DNA from 4 places in the Actinoplanes lobatus genome. Region 2 is predicted to be linked to each of the others. Evidence: riboswitches for the same ligand, from Rfam matches in the RefSeq annotation. Region 2 holds a riboswitch; each other region holds the start of a gene.

Region 1 (4,010 bases), 9.1 Mb from region 2:
TCCCGCAAGCTGTACCCGAACGTCGACTTCTACACCGGCCTCATCTACAAGGCCATGGGCTTCCCCACCGACATGTTCACGGTGCTGTTCGCGATCGGGCGCCTCCCCGGCTGGATCGCCCAGTGGCGCGAGATGATGACCGACCCGGCCAACAAGATCGGTCGCCCGCGGCAGATCTACACCGGCTCGCCGGTCCGCGACTTCACGCCGATGGACCAGCGCTGACCTTTTCTCCACCCCGCGACGCCCCGCCCTTCCCGGCGGGGCGTTTCGCTTTTCAAGACCCATTTCCGGTACGGGGTGGATCGTTATCGATTAATTCCCCGTCCCGAAATTTCCGGCGATCTTCTGCAACGTGAGCCATTGCCGCCCGCGCCGGGCGTAGCTGCTGTGCCTGATTGCTCCGCTTCGCTCCGCGGCAAAACGCCTTGCCCCGACACCGGCGGTGTTTTGCGGGGGACGCTGAGTGCACGGCCGTTTAGCTCAGCGTGACCGTTTCGTGGTTGAACGTGTCAGCGGTATGAGGGGTGGGGAGGGTGGGCATGAGAGGGTCGGGACGGCACGTTCGGGAGGGGAAGCATGGACGTCGTGATCGGGATCGACACCGGGACCACCGCGACCAAGGGGGTCGCCGCCGGCCCGGCCGGTGAGCTGCGGGCGCTGACCAGCGTCCACTACCCGCTGTCGGTCCCCGGGCCGGGCCGGGCCGAACTCGACCCCCGGCAGCTCACCGGCGCCGCCGTGAAGGCGCTCACCGACGTGGCCGCCGAGTGCCGCGACCGCGGCGACCGGGTGATCGCGATCAGCCTCAGCTCCTTCCTGCACGCGCTGCTGCCGATGGACGCCGCGGGCCGCCCCCTCGGCCCCGTGGTGACGTGGGCGGACGGCCGCTCCGCCCGGCAGTGCGAGAAGATCGTCGCGGCCGGTCCGGCGAAGCGGCTCCAGGCCCGCACCGGCACCCCGGTCCACCCGATGTCGCCGCTCACGAAGCTGGCCTGGTGGGCCGAGGAGGACCCGGACACGCTGCGCGGCACCCCACGCTGGGGCGGCGTCAAGGAGCTGATCGTCGCGGCGCTGGCCGACGCCCCGTTCCTGGTGGACCTGTCGATCGCCTCCGGCACCGGCCTCTACGACATCCACGCCCGCCGGTGGGACGACGAGGCCCTGTCCATCGCCGGCGTGCGCCCCGGGCAGCTCGCCGAGGTCGTCCCCACCACGTACGCCCTCCGGCTGCGTCCCGAGGTGGCGTCCGCCGCCGGCCTGCCGCCGGACGTACCCCTGATCATCGGCGCCGCCGACGGCCCGCTCGCCAACCTGGGCGTCGGCGCCACCCCGCCCGGTGTCGCAGCGGTCTCCCTCGGCACGAGCGGCGCCCTCCGTACCGTCGTGGACCGCCCCACCGCCGACGCCGCCGGCCGCCTGTTCTGCTACGCCCTCACCGAGGACCGCTGGGTGATCGGCGGAGCGGTCAACAACGCCGGCTCGGTCGTACGCTGGGCCGCCCAGAGCCTCGCGGCCCCCGCCCCCGGAGCCCCTGGTGACCGCGGCGCCGGCGCGTATGACGACCGCGTTCCCGGCACCTCCGGCGGTCCCGGCCGTGCGCCCGGCGTCGCGGGCGAGGGCGCCGACGACCTGGACGCCGCCCTGCTGGCCGAGGCCGCCGAGATCCGGGCCGGCAGCGAGGGCCTGCTCTGCCTGCCCTACCTCCTGGGCGAACGTGCCCCCTGGTGGCGCCCCGGCATGCGCGGCGCCTACCTGGGCCTGCGCCGCGAACACGCCCGCCCGCACCTGGTCCGCGCCGCCGTGGAGGGCGTCTGCCAGCAACTCGCCCTGGTCCGCGACTCGTTCGACGCCGAGGGCTGCCCGGTCACCGAGATCCGCGCCACCGGCGGCGCCGCGGCCTCCCGCCTGTGGGTGTCCGTCCTGGCCTCCGCCCTCGACCTCCCGGTGACGGTCGCCGACGTCCCCGAGGGCACCGCCCTGGGCGCCTGCCTCCTGGCCCGGCACGCCCTCGGCGAACTCCCCGACCTGGACCGCGCCGCCGACCTGGTCCCCACCGCGAACGCCACCCACCCCGACCCGGAGGACGCCGCCCTCTACCGCCGCCTGCGCCCCCTGGTGGAACGCTCCGCCCTGGCCGTCCTCGACGTGGTCGCCGAACTCGACCGCCTGGCCCCCGAGCCTCTCCCCGCCACCGAGAAGGCGGTGAGCCGCTGACCGACCCCGCCCGCGGCTGATTCGACCGCGGCCCGCCCCGTCACGGCACCGTCGCGGTGCCGCTTCGAGACCGCCTGATCGTGGGCGCACGGTGGACGCGGCGTGGGGTCGGGCCGTCGATGCCGGACGGATTGGCGCACACGCGGCGCCGGCCGTGCGGACCGCCTTCGGAGAAGGTGCGCTCGGCGGGTGACGGATCCCGCGTTGACGGGTGCCCGGCCGGTCGGGAAGAGTGACCGGCGAGCGGTTGCGGAGGAACCCGGTGCGATTCCGGGACGGTCCCGCCACTGTGACCGGGGAGCGACCCGCTGACCACACACGCCACGGCACCTGCGCCGGAAGGCGAGCGGGAAACGTCGATCCGGGAGTCAGGAGACTCCGGCCGCTCGCGTCGACCGACGAGCGGGCGTGGACACCCGCCGGAAGGGATCCTGGTGACTACTCCGTACCCGTTCTCGGCCGTGGTGGGTCTCGACGACCTGCGCCTGGCCCTGCTGCTCACCTCGGTGTCACCGGCCGTCGGCGGGGTCCTCGTCCGCGGCGAGAAGGGCACGGCCAAGAGCACCGTCGTCCGCGCCGTGGCCGGCCTGCTGCCACCGGTCACCGTGGTGCCCGGCTGCCGTTTCGCCTGCGATCCCGCCGCCCCGGACCCGGCTTGCCCGGACGGCCCGCACCCCACCCTCCCCGGCCCGGCACGTCCGGACGCCCCGGCGGACGCCACGACCGCGGCCACGGTCCGGCCCGCGTCGCTCGTCGAGTTGCCGGTCGGCGCCACCGAGGACCGGGTGGTCGGCACGCTCGACCTGCAGCGCGCGCTCACCGACGGGGTGAAGGCCTACGACCCGGGCCTGCTCGCCGCCGCCCACCGGGGTGTCCTCTACGTCGACGAGGTGAACCTCCTGCCGGACCACCTGGTGGACCTTCTGCTGGACGCGGCGGCGATGGGCCGGGCACACGTCGAGCGGGACGGGGTGTCGGTCAAGCACGCGGCGAGATTCCTGCTGGTCGGCACGATGAACCCGGAGGAGGGCGAGCCCCGGCCCCAGCTGGTCGACCGGTTCGGCCTGGTCGTCAACGTCGCCGCACCCCGCGACGCCCGTCAGCGCGCCGAGGTGGTGCGCCGCCGCCTCGCCTACGAGGCCGACCCGGACGGTTTCGCGGCGCGCTGGGCCGACGCCGAACGCGACTACGCGGCGCGCATCGCCACCGCCCGCGCCGCTCTTCCGGCGGTGACGCTGCCCGACGCCGAACTCGACCGGATCGCCCGGGTCTGCCTCGCCTACGGCGTGGACGGCATGCGCGCCGACATCGTGGTCGCCCGCTGCGCCGTAGCCCTGGCCGCCTGGCACGGCCGCGACCGGGTCACCGCCGACGACGTCCGGGACGCGGCCCGCCTCGCTCTCCCGCACCGCCGCCGTACCGACCCGCTGGACCCGCCCGGCACCGACGAACAGAAGCTCGACGACGCCCTGGCCGAAGCCGAACGCCAGGCCGAACAGGACCGAGCCGAACAGGAACGCGCCGAACAGGAACGCGCCGAACAGGAACGTGCCGAGCGCGATCAGGCCGACCGCGAACGGGCCGAGCGCGAAGCAGCCGACCGGGAACGAGCCGGCCAGGACGGTCAGAACGGCGGCGGCCCCGACGACGAGCCGGACCCCGACATCGACCCGGACCCGGACGGCGGCGGCCCCGGCGGCGGAGGCCCGCGAAACGACACCCCGCGAGACGGCGGCGGGCCGTCCGGAGCAGGATCACCCCACGGGGGTACGGAGGAGAGCACGCCCCCGTCC
Region 2 (4,010 bases):
AGTGGTGGCTCGGCGGCAGGTCGGGGTCGTGGTAGATGGCGACCGGGTTGGCCCCGAACCCGCGCGGAGGCTGGACCATCACCACGATGTTCTCGTCGCGCAGCGCGGCCAGCACGATGTCGCCGTCGTCGACATACAGCTCACCGGGGGCCTGACCCCAGTGCCGCTCGACACTCTCCCGGAAGTCCTCGGGGAGCTGGCCGAACCAGGTCTGGTAGCGAGATGCCGGAATTCGCACCGGGTTTCCGGACAGCTGCTCCTCGGTCAGCCAGTCCGGGTCCTGCCCGCCGGCCGCGATCAACGTGTGGATGAGCCCGTCGCCGTCGTAGGACCCGAAGTCACCGATCCGGTAACCCCGGTCGGCGAGAGCAGCCAGCAGGGCGACCGTCGAGGCCGGCGTGTCCAGACCGACCGCGTTCCCGATCCGGGAATGCTTGGTCGGGTAGGCCGACAGCATCAGCACGATCCTGCGATCGGCCGGCGGGACGTGCCGCAGCCGGGCGTGCGCCACCGCGATCCCGGCCACCCGCGACGCCCGCTCCTCGTCGGCCGCATAGACCGACAGCCCGTCCTCGTCGATCTCCTTGAACGAGAACGGCACCGTGATGATCCGGCCGTCGAACTCCGGGATCGCCACCTGCGTCGCCGCGTCCAGCGGGGTCAGCCCGTCGTCGGCGGCCTCCCAGGCGGCCCGCGAACTCGTCAGGCACAGCCCCTGGAGGATCGGCACGTCCAGGTCGGCGAGCACGCCGACATCCCACGCCTCGTCGTCGCCGCCCGCGCTCGCGGTCGCCGGGCGGGTGCCGCCGGCCGCCAGCACGGTCACCACCAGCGCGTCCGCCTTGCGCAGCTCGGCCAGCAGCTCCGGCGGGGCGGTCCGCAACGAGGCCGTGAAGATCGGCATGGCCCGCGCGCCCTTGGCCTCGATCGCCCGGCAGAGCGTCTCGACGAACGCCGTGTTGCCGGCCATGTGATGCGCCCGGTAATAGAGCACCGCCACGGTCGCCTCGCCGGTGGACTCCGGGCGCGGCAGGAAACCCCACTGTGGGCTCTCCACGGCCGGCGCGAACCCGTTGCCGGTCAGCAGCACCGTGTCGGAGAGGAAGTCGTGCAGCGAGACCAGATTGTCCGCGCCGCCGTGCGCCAGATAGGTGTGCGCCTCGGCGGCCACCCCGGCGGGCACCGTGGACAGCTTCATCAACTCGGCGTCCGGCGCCTGCTCGCCGCCCAGGACCACCACCGGCACGTCGCCCGCGAGCAGCGTGTCCAGCCCCTCCTCCCAGGCCCGGCGGCCGCCCAGGATGCGCACCACGACAAGGTCGGCCCCGTCGAGCAGGCCGGGCAGATCGGTGACCGAAGTGCGGGCCGGGTTGGCCGGGCGCCAGGCCGAACCACTGGCCCGGGCGCTGAGCAGGTCGGTGTCGGACGTCGACAGCAGCAGAAACACGCGCGCTCCCCTCGGGGTCCGCGCCCCGGGTAGTCGGATGTCACGGCGACCGGAGTTCCTGGCTCCCAGGGCTCGAACTCCCTGGTGACAGTGGCGGGACCGCGCCGGAGTCACACCGGCTTCCTCCGCGGCGTCGCCGCTCGTGAGCCATAACTTTTCCGAACCCCGGTGTCCCGCGTCAAGGCGGAACGGCCGCTGTGACGCTGCCGACCCACCGAGAGGCGACGGTGAATTCCTGTCGGGGGTCGGCCGTAGTATCCGGGCCATGTCTCCCGTCCGGACTTCCGACACCGACGCCTGCCCCGGCGCGCTGCGGCTGCACGCCGCCGCCGACGGGTTGCTGGCCCGGGTCCGGCTGCCCGGCGGGCTGCTGACCGGCGCCCGGCTGCGCGCGCTGCGCGCGCTGGCCGAGGAGTTCGGCGACGGCGCCCTGGAGTTGACCTCGCGGGCCAATCTCCAGCTCAGAGGCCTGTCGGCCACCGACGCCCCGGCCTTGGCGACCCGCTTGCGCGCCGCCGGGCTGCTGCCCTCACAGACCCACGACAATGTCCGGAACATCGCGTCGCCGCCACTCCCAGGATCGACGATCCGCGCTCTGATACCGGCCTTGGATCGCGCCATCGTGGACGATCCCGCCCTGGCCGGCCTCCCCGGCAAGTTCCTGTTCGCGCTCGGCCACGTCCCCCTGTCCCCCGACGTCGCCGCCGTCCCGGCCCCCAACCCCGCACCGGCGCCCACCACCCGGCCGGCCCCCACCAACCCCACACCGGCGCCCACCACCCAGCCGCCCACGACCAGCCCCACACCACCGGCGCCCACCACCCACACGGCTGTCGCGGGGCCGGAAGAGCGGGGGCACACCGGTGGCGGGCTGTTCGCGATCCGCTTCGCCGGGCACGACACCGGGCTCCGGGTGGAGGCCGGCCGGGTGGTGCCGGCGCTGATCGCGGCGGCGCACGCGTTCCTCGCCGAGCGGGAGGAGCAGCGGGGCGACGGCCCGGCCGCGTGGCGTTTGCGGGAGTTGACCGACGGCCCGGCGCGTGTGTCGGCCCGGGTGGCCGGCGTCCTCGGGTTGACGCCCGTCGCCGTGCCGGCGGCGGTTCCGGTCGAGGCCACCGGCGCCACCGATCTGGTCGGTGTGGTGGCTCAGGCGGACGGGCTGGCCGCGGTGGGGGCGCTGGTGCCGTTGGGGCGCCTGACCGGCGTACCCCTCAGGGTTTTGGAAGGCGCCGATCAGCTGGTGGTGACCCCCTGGCGTGGGGTGATCGTGGCCGATCTGCCGCCGTCGGCGGCGGTGGAGTGGGCGGACCGTCTGGCCGCGGCCGGGCTCGCGGTGGCCGCGGATTCGCCATGGTCCGGGGTGACCGCCTGCGCCGGGCGGCCAGGTTGCGCGAAATCGCTGGCCGACGTCCGCGCCGACGCCACCGCCACGGCCCGTTTCGTCGACGGCCTGCCGGTCCACTGGGTGGGTTGCGCCCGCGCGTGCGGCAGCCCGTCCGGCCCGCACGTCCGCGTCGAGGCCACCACCGACGGCTACCTGGTCGCCCGCACGGACGGTGACCGAGCCGGCCCCGCCGACCTGCCAGGGATGACCAGCGCGGAGAGTGACCGAACCGGCCCAGCCCGGCCATCGCAAACGACCAGCGCGGAGAGCGGCCGAACAGGCCCAGCCCGGCCATCGCAAACGACCAGCGCGGAGAGCGGCCGAACAGGCCCAGCCCGGCCATCGCAAACGACCGGCGCGGAGAGCGGCCGATCCGGACTCGTCGGCGCATCGGGGATCTCCGGCGCGGAGGGTGACGGATCCGGACTGGTCGGCCCATCGACTGCGGGGGCGGGATCGCCGAGGATCAGCGAGGTCGGCGCGGCCGTGACCGGGTTGGGGGAGATCGTGGCTGTGGCTAGGAGGCCCTGATGGAGTATGTGCGCGACGGTGCGGAGATCTACCGGCGCTCGTTCGCCACCATCCGGGCCGAGGCGGACCTGTCGGGGCTGCCGGAGGACGTGTCGCGGGTGGTGGTCCGGATGATCCACGCCTGCGGGATGGTGGATCTGGTGAAGGATGTCCGGTTCAGTCCGGGTGTGGTCACCGCGGCGCGGAAGGCGCTGCTCGACGGCGCGCCGATCCTCTGTGACGCGGAGATGGTGGCGTCCGGGGTGACCCGGTCGCGGCTGCCGGCGGCCAACGAGGTGATCTGCACGCTGCGGGATCCGGCGGTGCCGGGGCTGGCCGCGGCGATCGGCAACACCCGCAGCGCGGCCGCCCTCGACCTGTGGGGTGACCGGCTGGGCGGCGCTGTGGTGGCGGTCGGCAATGCGCCGACCGCGCTGTTCCGGCTGCTGGAGATGGTCGCGGCGGGCGCGCCCCGGCCGGCCGCGGTGCTCGGCATCCCGGTCGGTTTCATCGGCGCGGCCGAGTCCAAGGAGGCTCTCGCCGAGTCCGGTCTGGATTACCTGATCGTGCGCGGCCGCCGGGGTGGCAGCGCCATCACCGCCGCCGCGGTGAACGCCCTCGCTTCCGAAGCGGAGTGAGGCCCCGGTGCGGAACGAAGCGGAATAGGTC
Region 3 (4,010 bases), 7.0 Mb from region 2:
AGACAGAGACCGGAGACGATACGTCGCATGACCGGCCATTCTGCACGATCCGCGCACACCGCGGCTCACCCGTACCGGAAAAAGGGGAAACCACTCAGCGTGAGAAGAACGCCTGACGGCTAGGCCCGCCACGACGGATCACGACCGGTCACCGCCAGCAACTGCGCGAACCGGTCCGCCCCCGCACCGACCGTCACCGCCGGCCCGAACGCACCCATCTGCCGGCCCATCTCCCCCATCGAATCCAGGAACTCCGCCGTCGGCGGCAACAACGCCGGATCCACCTCATACGGCTGCCCCGTGGCATGCGCCAGATCCCAGCCGTGCACCACCAGGTCCACCACCATCATCAAACCGAGCGTCCGCTGCGGCAGCCCCATCCCCGGCGACACCCCGTCCAGCACCACCGGATCCGACCACGCCGCGACCATCCCGGCGGCCTCGACCGCGAAATCCTCGCGCCACCCGCCGGTCAGACTGTCCGGCGTGACACTCCAGTCGACCTCCGACCGCGCCGCCACCAGCTGAAAGTTGTGGACCACCTGAAACAGATGATTCAGCAGGTCACGAACCTGGAACTCGGCACACGGCGTGGCATGCCCCAACTGCTCGTCACGCACCCCCGCCACCAGGGCCGAAACAGCGGGCACGGCACGGCCCAGCAGGTCACTGATCTCGGTAGACATCCACCCAGACTAGAAACCCCGGCCGCCCACAGCCAGCAACCCACACCACCCGGACGGGTGAACGCGTCACGCCCGAGCCGGGTCGGTCACCATCAGCGGATCCTCCGGAACCTCCACCCGCCCGTCGGCCTCCGCCGCCGTCACCCCCACCAGTTGCAGGAACCGGCCGCCACCCAACTGCGGGTCCTCCGTCAGGATCAACACCGTCAAACCGGTGTCCGGGCCGTCCGTGTGCGGAAACCCCGTCACCGGAGCACCCCAGTTGATCCACTGGCCGTCCTCCACCGGACCGTCCAACGACGCCACATACGCCGCCACCTGATCCAACAACACGAACGGCCACTGTGGCGGCTGCTCCTCGACACCGCGGGCCACCCGCAACGTCAACTCGAAACCCCAGCGCTCACCCAGCCCGTACCCGACCAGATGCCAGTGCCCGGCCGCCGGATACGCCGACGCCGCCCGCAACCGGTAACCCTCATCCGGATACGTCACATGCCACGGCCGCTCATCCGGATACAGCCCGCCCATCGCCTCGGTGACCGCGTCCCACATCATCCCGGCATTCGATCATGACCGGCCCGCCAACCGCGACGCCGACCCCGCCCCACCACCACCGCCACCACACCGGCCAGCACCGCCAGCCCGGCACCACCGGCCGCGAACCAGCCCGCCCGCACCCACTCCGACGAATCCGCCACCCGCCGCGGCGCCGCCACCACACGAGGAGCCGCGGCCACCACCGGGCCCGCCTCCTCCGACAGCGCCCGATACGGATTCAACAGCCCGTACCCGTACTCGTCACTGCGCGCACCACCCGGCGCCGGATCCACCGACCGCAACAACCGCCGGGTTATCTGCGCCGCGTTCTCCCGCGGAAACCGCTGCTTCAACAGCGCCACCGTCGCCGTCACGAACGGCGTCGCGAAACTCGTCCCCTGCACCACCTGATGACCGGCCACCGGCGACGCCACCGTCACATCCCCGAACGCCACCAGATCCACATGCTCACCGACCTGCGAATACGACGCCCGCAACCCGTCCGCGCCGACCGCCCCGACACCGATCACCCCCGGATACGCCGCCGGATACACCACACCCGCGTCCGGGCCGTCGTTACCGGCCGCCGCCACCACGATCACCCCCGCCGCCACCGCGTCCGCGATCGCCGACTCCACCGCCTCGCTCTCCTGCGGCATCACCAGCGAGATGTTGATCACCTGGGCGTGACCCGGCCCCACCGCCCACCGAATCCCCTGCGCGAACGTCTGCGAACTCCCGCCCGACGCCGTCGCCGTCGTCTCGTCGATGTCCTGCTGCTCACTGACCCGCACCGGCACGATCGTCACCCCCGGCGCCAAACCCTGCACCCCACTACCGGCATCCGCGCCCGCCGCGATGATCCCGGCCACCCCGGTCCCGTGCCCCACACAGTCCCGGCGGCCCGCGAACTCGTTACGCAGAAAATCCCGGCCCGCCACCACATGACCCTTGAGCTGCGGATGCCGCGCATCGACACCGGAATCGACCACCGCCACCCGCACCCCGGCCCCGGTCGCCAACCCCGCCAACCGCGCCGGCGCGTACGCCTTCAACTCCGCCGGCACCGCCGACACCACCGGCTTCGGACCCAGGCACTGCGCCGCCCACGCCTGCCGCGGAACCGGCACCGCCACCGACACCACCAGCCCGGCCACCACCGCCACCGGCCACCGCACCACCACGACACACACCCCCGACCCCGTAGACCGGCGTGGATGCTACCGCCCGACGGTTGTGCCCGGCCCACCCCGGCCGATAGGTTGAAAATCCAATCTGCGGTGCGCTGAGGGAAATCCGGTGAAAGTCCGGTGCGGTCGCGCCACTGTGAACCAGCCCCACGGGGCCGGTGAGTCAGGACGCTCACGCGCCGCAGGCCCCATCGATCGGGACGCGTCATCCCGTAGGAGGTTGATCCGCCATGCCCAAGGCACAAGCGCTCACCACCCCCACCGTCTCCCCCACACTGCTGGCCACCGCCGCCGGCTTCACCGGCATCATGCTGCTGCTGGCCTACCTCGTCGCCTTCGACCAGGGCGCCCTCTCCCAGTCCGGCATGTACCTGCACGAACTCATGCACGACGGACGCCACCTGCTCGGTGTTCCGTGCCACTGACCCCCAGCTACCCGCAACTGCTGCTGAGGGGACTACTCGCCGGCCTCATCGCCGGACTGCTCGCCGGAACGTTCGCCTACCTCGCCGGTGAACCGCACATCAACGCGGCCATCGCCATCGAAGAAGCCGGCACACCCGCCGGCGACGCCCTCGTCTCCCGCGACGTCCAGTCCGGCCCCGGCCTGTTCCTCGCCACCGGCCTCTACGGCATCGCACTCGGCGGCATCCTCGCCACCGCCTACACCGTCCTGCGACGCCGCCTGCACACCACCGGCGACACCACCGCCGCCCTCGGCCTCGCCGCAGCGGCCTGGACCGGCATCGTCCTGGTGCCCTACCTCAAATACCCACCCAACCCACCCGCCGTCGGCGACCCGGCCACCATCGACCAGCGCACCGCCGCCTACCTCGCCGCCCTCGCCCTCGGCCTCGCCGCCGTCTGGGCCGCCGCCCTCGCGGCCCGCACCCAAACCCACCCCTGGGCCCGCGCCACCGCCGCCACCGCCGCCCTCCTGGTGGTCGTCACCATCGCCTACACCCTCCTGCCCACCTTCGACGAGGTCCCCGCCGACTTCCCCGCAACCCTGCTGTGGGACTTCCGGATCACCTCACTCGGCACCCAGACCATCCTCTGGACCACCCTCGGCCTCGGCTTCGCGGGCCTGCTCGCCCGCCTCGCCCACCGCACCGAAACCCCCGTCACTTTTCCGTGACCGGGCTACGGCTGATCGCCGCCGGACACACCCGCGCCCTGCGCCGGGCCGTGTTCGGCGGCGACGACCCTCTCGACGAAGCCGGCCGCACCATCGCCGGCACCCTTGACATCCCCGGCGGCGGCGGCCCCTGGACCAGCGCACCCTCCCGCGCCGCCCGCGAAACCGCCGCACTGCTCGGCGCCACCCCCGGCATCGACCCGGCACTCGCCGACCCCGGCTACGGCACCTGGACCGGCCACACCCTCGACCAGATCGACCCGGCCGACCTGCACACCTGGCTCACCGACCCGGCAGCGGCACCCCACGGCGGCGAATCCCACACCCAGCTGCTCACCCGCGCCACCACCTGGCTGCACACCCGAACCGAGCCGACCCTCACCGCCGTCGCCCACCCCATGATCATCCGCGCGGTACTCGCCGCCGCCCTAGACCTCCCGGCAACCGCCATCCGCC
Region 4 (4,010 bases), 1.9 Mb from region 2:
GCTGCGCGGGTGGCGTGACGAGATGGCCGAGCAGCTCGGCGAGATGGCGGCCCGCCGCACCGCGGAGAGGGACCGGCTTCGCTCGGCGCTCGCCGGTGACGAGGAGGCGGCCGCCGCGGGGGACCGGGTCGCCGCCGCCGACGTCGTGGAGCACCGCAAGAACTCCTGAGCCGGCATCCGTTTGATGCCGGCCTCTTGACTTCAGGTAAGTCGAGTTATGTAGAGTTTCGGTCATGCCGAGGACACCGCATGCCTCGCCGCAGACCCTGCGGCTCTTCGAGGCGCTGATGAAGGACCCGTCCACCTGGCGTTACGGTTACGACCTGAGCCGCGAGACCGGCCTGGCCTCCGGGACGCTCTACCCGATCCTGATGCGCCTCACCGAGCAGGCGCTGCTGGAGGCCGGCTGGGAGCCCTCCGACCAGCCCGGCCGCCCGCCCCGGCACACCTACCGGCTGACCGGCGACGGGGTGGCGCTGGCCCGGGTCCGGCTGGCCGACGCGGCGGCCAAGGCCGCGGCCCGCCGGGGCACGAGCCTGGCGATCGTGAGGCCGGCATGAGGCGGGTGCTGTACCTGATCCTGAGGACCGCGGTCACGGGCAAGCCGTGGGGTGAAGCGGTGCTGGCCGAGTTCGATCAGACCACCGGGACCTGGGCGGCGCTGCGCTGGACCGCCGGCGGGCTGTGGGTGGCGGCACGGGAGCGGCCGGTCGCCTACGGGGTCGCGCTGGCCGCCGTGCTGCTCGCCGTGACCACGTCGTTCTCCTTCTCGATCTGGTTCGTGCCGAGCAACGCCATGAATCCGACCCTCGCCGTCACGAGCCGCCACCTGGTCGACCGGATCGGCTACCGGGTGACCGGCATCGACCACGGCGACATCGTCGCTCTCCCGATCCCGGACGCGCCCGGACACGAGACCCTGCTCCGGGTCATCGGCCTGCCCGGTGACCGCATCGAGTGCCGGGACGGGCGGGTGCTGCGCGGCGGCACGGCGCTCGACGAGCCGTACCTGTCGTTCGAGTCCCAGGTGGTCGGCACCGAGTGCGCTCCGGTCACCGTCCCGGACGGCGCCGTCTACGTGCTCGGTGACAGTCGCCCGGTGGCCCAGGACTCCCGCCACTGGGGCCTGATCAGCACGGACGATGTGACCGGAAGGCTCGTCATGTGATGCCGTTGAGGTTGCGGGACGGCCGTGGGTTAGCGTTTCAGGGACCGCGCCGCAGCGAAGCCGGTGTGAAACCGGAGCTGTCCCGCAACTGTGATCCCTCTTCGGAGGTCTAGCCAGGTCGCCTGGGCGTCGGTCGCGATTCAGCGCTCCCGGGGAGGGGCGCCTCGCGGGCGGCGGCCAGCGTGGCCCCTGTCGGCGAAGCACCACCTGACCGGCCGACAGGAGGACCGATGAAACGCCTGCTCACCGCTGCCATAGCGGCCACCGCACTGTTCCTCACCGGATGTGCGAGTAACGAACCCGAGCCCGCCACCGCGTCCAGCGCCGCCGCCGGGGCGTACCCGGTCACGGTCGGCGCCGTGACCCTGAACGCTCAGCCCGCGAAGATCGTGTCGCTGAGCCCGACGGCCACCGAGATGCTCTACGCGATCGGCGCCGGGCCGCAGGTCACCGCGGTCGACGACCAGTCCACCTACCCGGCCGACGCACCGAAGACCGACCTGTCCGGTTTCAAGCCGAACGCCGAGGCGATCGCGGCCAAGGACCCGGACCTCGTGGTGCTGTCCAACGACTCCGACGGCATCGTGGCCCAGCTCGGCAAACTGTCGATCCCGGCGTTCGTGTCACCGGCCGCCGCCACCCTCGACGACACCTACCGGGAGATCACCGAACTCGGCGCGCTCACCGGTCACCCGGCCGAGGCGAAGGCGCTGAACGAGCGGATGGCCGCGGACATCGACACGATCGTCAAGTCGGTGCCGGCCCGGAGCAAGCCGCTCAGCTACTACTACGAGCTGGGCCCGGACCTGTACTCGGCCACCTCGAAGACCTTCATCGGCTCGGTCTTCAACCTCTTCGGGATGACCAACGTGGCCGACGCCGCCGACCCGGACGGCAAGCTCGGCGGCTACCCGCAGCTGGCCCAGGAGTCGCTGGTCCAGGCGAACCCGGACACCATCTTCCTGGCCGACACGAAGTGCTGCCAGCAGTCCCCGGAGACGGTGAAGGCGCGGCCCGGCTGGTCGTCGATCGCCGCCGTCGGCAAGGGCCAGATCTACGCCCTCGACGACGACATCGCCTCGCGCTGGGGTCCCCGTACCGTCGATCTGGTCAAGGCCGTCGGAGACGCGGTGAGCAAGGTTCCCCAATGAGCGAGCTTGCGAGCGAATCATCGGCTCAGTCTTGAACTCATGGCGACGCTGGAGCGAAGCGGAGGCGGCGCCATGAGCCGGCGCCGGCCTGCCGGGCTGCGCCCGGTGTGGCTGGCGGCCGGAGTGCTCACGCTGCTGGGAGCGATGGTCCTGGCGCTGGCCTTCGGGTCGGTCCGGCTGCCGCCCGGCGGCGTCGCGGTGGAGATGCTCAATCTCCTTCCGGGGGTACGCCTGGACAGCGGCCTGACCGACCGTGAGATCGCGATCCTCACCCAGCTCCGGCTGCCCCGCGTGGTGCTGGGCGCGCTGGTCGGCTCGATGCTGGCCCTGGCCGGCGCCGCCTACCAGGGTGCCTTCCGCAACCCGCTGGCCGATCCGCACCTGCTCGGGGTGGCGGCCGGCGCCGGTCTCGGGGTGACCGCGGTGATCGTCCTGCGGGCCACCGGCGAGGTCACCGAGCTGCCGATCGGGGCGCCGATGGCGGCGTTCGTGGGCGCGGTCGGCGCGGTGGCCCTCACCTGGCTGCTCGGCGCGGCCGGGGGCCGGGACCGGTCGCCCGCCACCCTGATCCTGGCCGGGGTCGCGGTGTCGGCGTTCCTGTCCGCGGCGCAGACCTACCTGCTGCAACGGAACGTCGAGTCGGTCCGTGAGGTGTTCTCCTGGACGCTCGGCCGGCTGTCCACCGCGGGCTGGCACGACGTGCGGGTGATCCTGCCCTACACGGTGATGACCGCCGCGATCGTGCTGGCCCAGCGCCGCGAGCTGGACGTGCTGACCGTCGGCGACGCCGAGGCGACCAGCCTGGGCCTGCACCCGCAGCGGTCCCGCTACCTGCTGATCATCGCGGCCTCGCTGGGCACCGCCGCCGCGGTCAGCGCCTCCGGGCTGATCGGCTTCGTCGGGATCATCGTGCCGCACACGCTGCGACTGATGACCGGGCCCAGCTACCGGGCGTTGCTGCCGCTGTCGCTGCTGTTCGGGGCGGCCTTCCTGGTCCTCGCCGACCTGGTCGCCCGGACCGCGGGCGGAGACGCGGAGATCCCGATCGGTGTGGTCACGGCGTTCCTCGGCGCGCCCTTCTTCGTGCTGGTGCTGCGGACCAACCGGGCGGTGCCGTCATGAGCGCTATTGAAGTGGAGGGCCTCACGGTACGGCTGGACGGGACCCTCATCGTCGACGGTGTGGACCTGGACGTGGCCGAGGGCGAGTGGGTCACCGTCATCGGGCCGAACGGGGCCGGCAAGTCCACCGCGCTGCGGGCCATCGGCGGGCTGCTGACGTTCGGCGGGACGGTCCGGTGGCACGGCGTCCCGGCCGACCGTCTGTCCCGCCGCGAACGGGCCAAGGCGGTGGCCACCGTGCTCCAGTCACCGGTGGTGCCGCCGGCCATGCGGGTGTTCGACTACGTGTTGCTCGGGCGTACCCCGTTCATCCCGCCGCTGGGCCGGGAGTCGGCGACGGACCTGGCCGCGGTGGAGGAGGTCCTGGTCGCGCTGGACCTGGAGTCCTTCGCCGGGCGGCGTCTCGAGACCCTCTCCGGCGGGGAGCGGCAGCGGGTCTTCCTGGCCCGGGCGCTCGCCCAGGGGGCCGGGATCCTGCTGCTGGACGAGCCGACCAGCGCCCTGGACATCGGTCACCAGCAGGAGGTGCTGGAGCTGGTGGACCGGCTGCGCGCCGAGCGGGGCCTGACC

The links. A riboswitch is a leader RNA that binds a small molecule or an ion and turns the genes downstream of it on or off. The one in region 2 is predicted to bind cobalamin.
Region 1: another riboswitch for cobalamin. It lies ahead of BJ964_RS44085 (VWA domain-containing protein); the one in region 2 lies ahead of cobN (cobaltochelatase subunit CobN).
Region 3: another riboswitch for cobalamin. It lies ahead of BJ964_RS34875 (CbtB domain-containing protein); the one in region 2 lies ahead of cobN (cobaltochelatase subunit CobN).
Region 4: another riboswitch for cobalamin. It lies ahead of BJ964_RS11535 (ABC transporter substrate-binding protein); the one in region 2 lies ahead of cobN (cobaltochelatase subunit CobN).

What each region holds. Positions count from the first base shown of each region.
Region 1 is NZ_JACHNC010000001.1:9,692,525-9,696,534, reverse strand. Features, by position in the region: gene BJ964_RS44095 (citrate synthase) at 1-225, shown strand, start outside; gene BJ964_RS44090 (gluconokinase) at 580-2,217, shown strand; cobalamin riboswitch at 2,470-2,596, shown strand; gene BJ964_RS44085 (VWA domain-containing protein) at 2,652-4,010, shown strand, end outside.
Region 2 is NZ_JACHNC010000001.1:592,743-596,752, forward strand. Features, by position in the region: gene cobN (cobaltochelatase subunit CobN) at 1-1,447, opposite strand, end outside; cobalamin riboswitch at 1,481-1,608, opposite strand; gene BJ964_RS02580 (precorrin-3B synthase) at 1,713-3,362, shown strand; gene BJ964_RS02585 (precorrin-8X methylmutase) at 3,362-3,979, shown strand.
Region 3 is NZ_JACHNC010000001.1:7,623,492-7,627,501, reverse strand. Features, by position in the region: gene BJ964_RS34895 (hypothetical protein) at 1-29, opposite strand, end outside; gene BJ964_RS34890 (TIGR03086 family metal-binding protein) at 120-686, opposite strand; gene BJ964_RS34885 (suppressor of fused domain protein) at 753-1,244, opposite strand; gene BJ964_RS34880 (S8 family serine peptidase) at 1,241-2,410, opposite strand; adenosylcobalamin (AdoCbl) riboswitch at 2,489-2,639, shown strand; gene BJ964_RS34875 (CbtB domain-containing protein) at 2,647-2,841, shown strand; gene BJ964_RS34870 (CbtA family protein) at 2,832-3,554, shown strand; gene BJ964_RS34865 (histidine phosphatase family protein) at 3,551-4,010, shown strand, end outside.
Region 4 is NZ_JACHNC010000001.1:2,502,028-2,506,037, forward strand. Features, by position in the region: gene BJ964_RS11520 (DUF4229 domain-containing protein) at 1-169, shown strand, start outside; gene BJ964_RS11525 (PadR family transcriptional regulator) at 234-560, shown strand; gene lepB (signal peptidase I) at 557-1,168, shown strand; cobalamin riboswitch at 1,160-1,308, shown strand; gene BJ964_RS11535 (ABC transporter substrate-binding protein) at 1,399-2,319, shown strand; gene BJ964_RS11540 (FecCD family ABC transporter permease) at 2,359-3,441, shown strand; gene BJ964_RS11545 (ABC transporter ATP-binding protein) at 3,438-4,010, shown strand, end outside.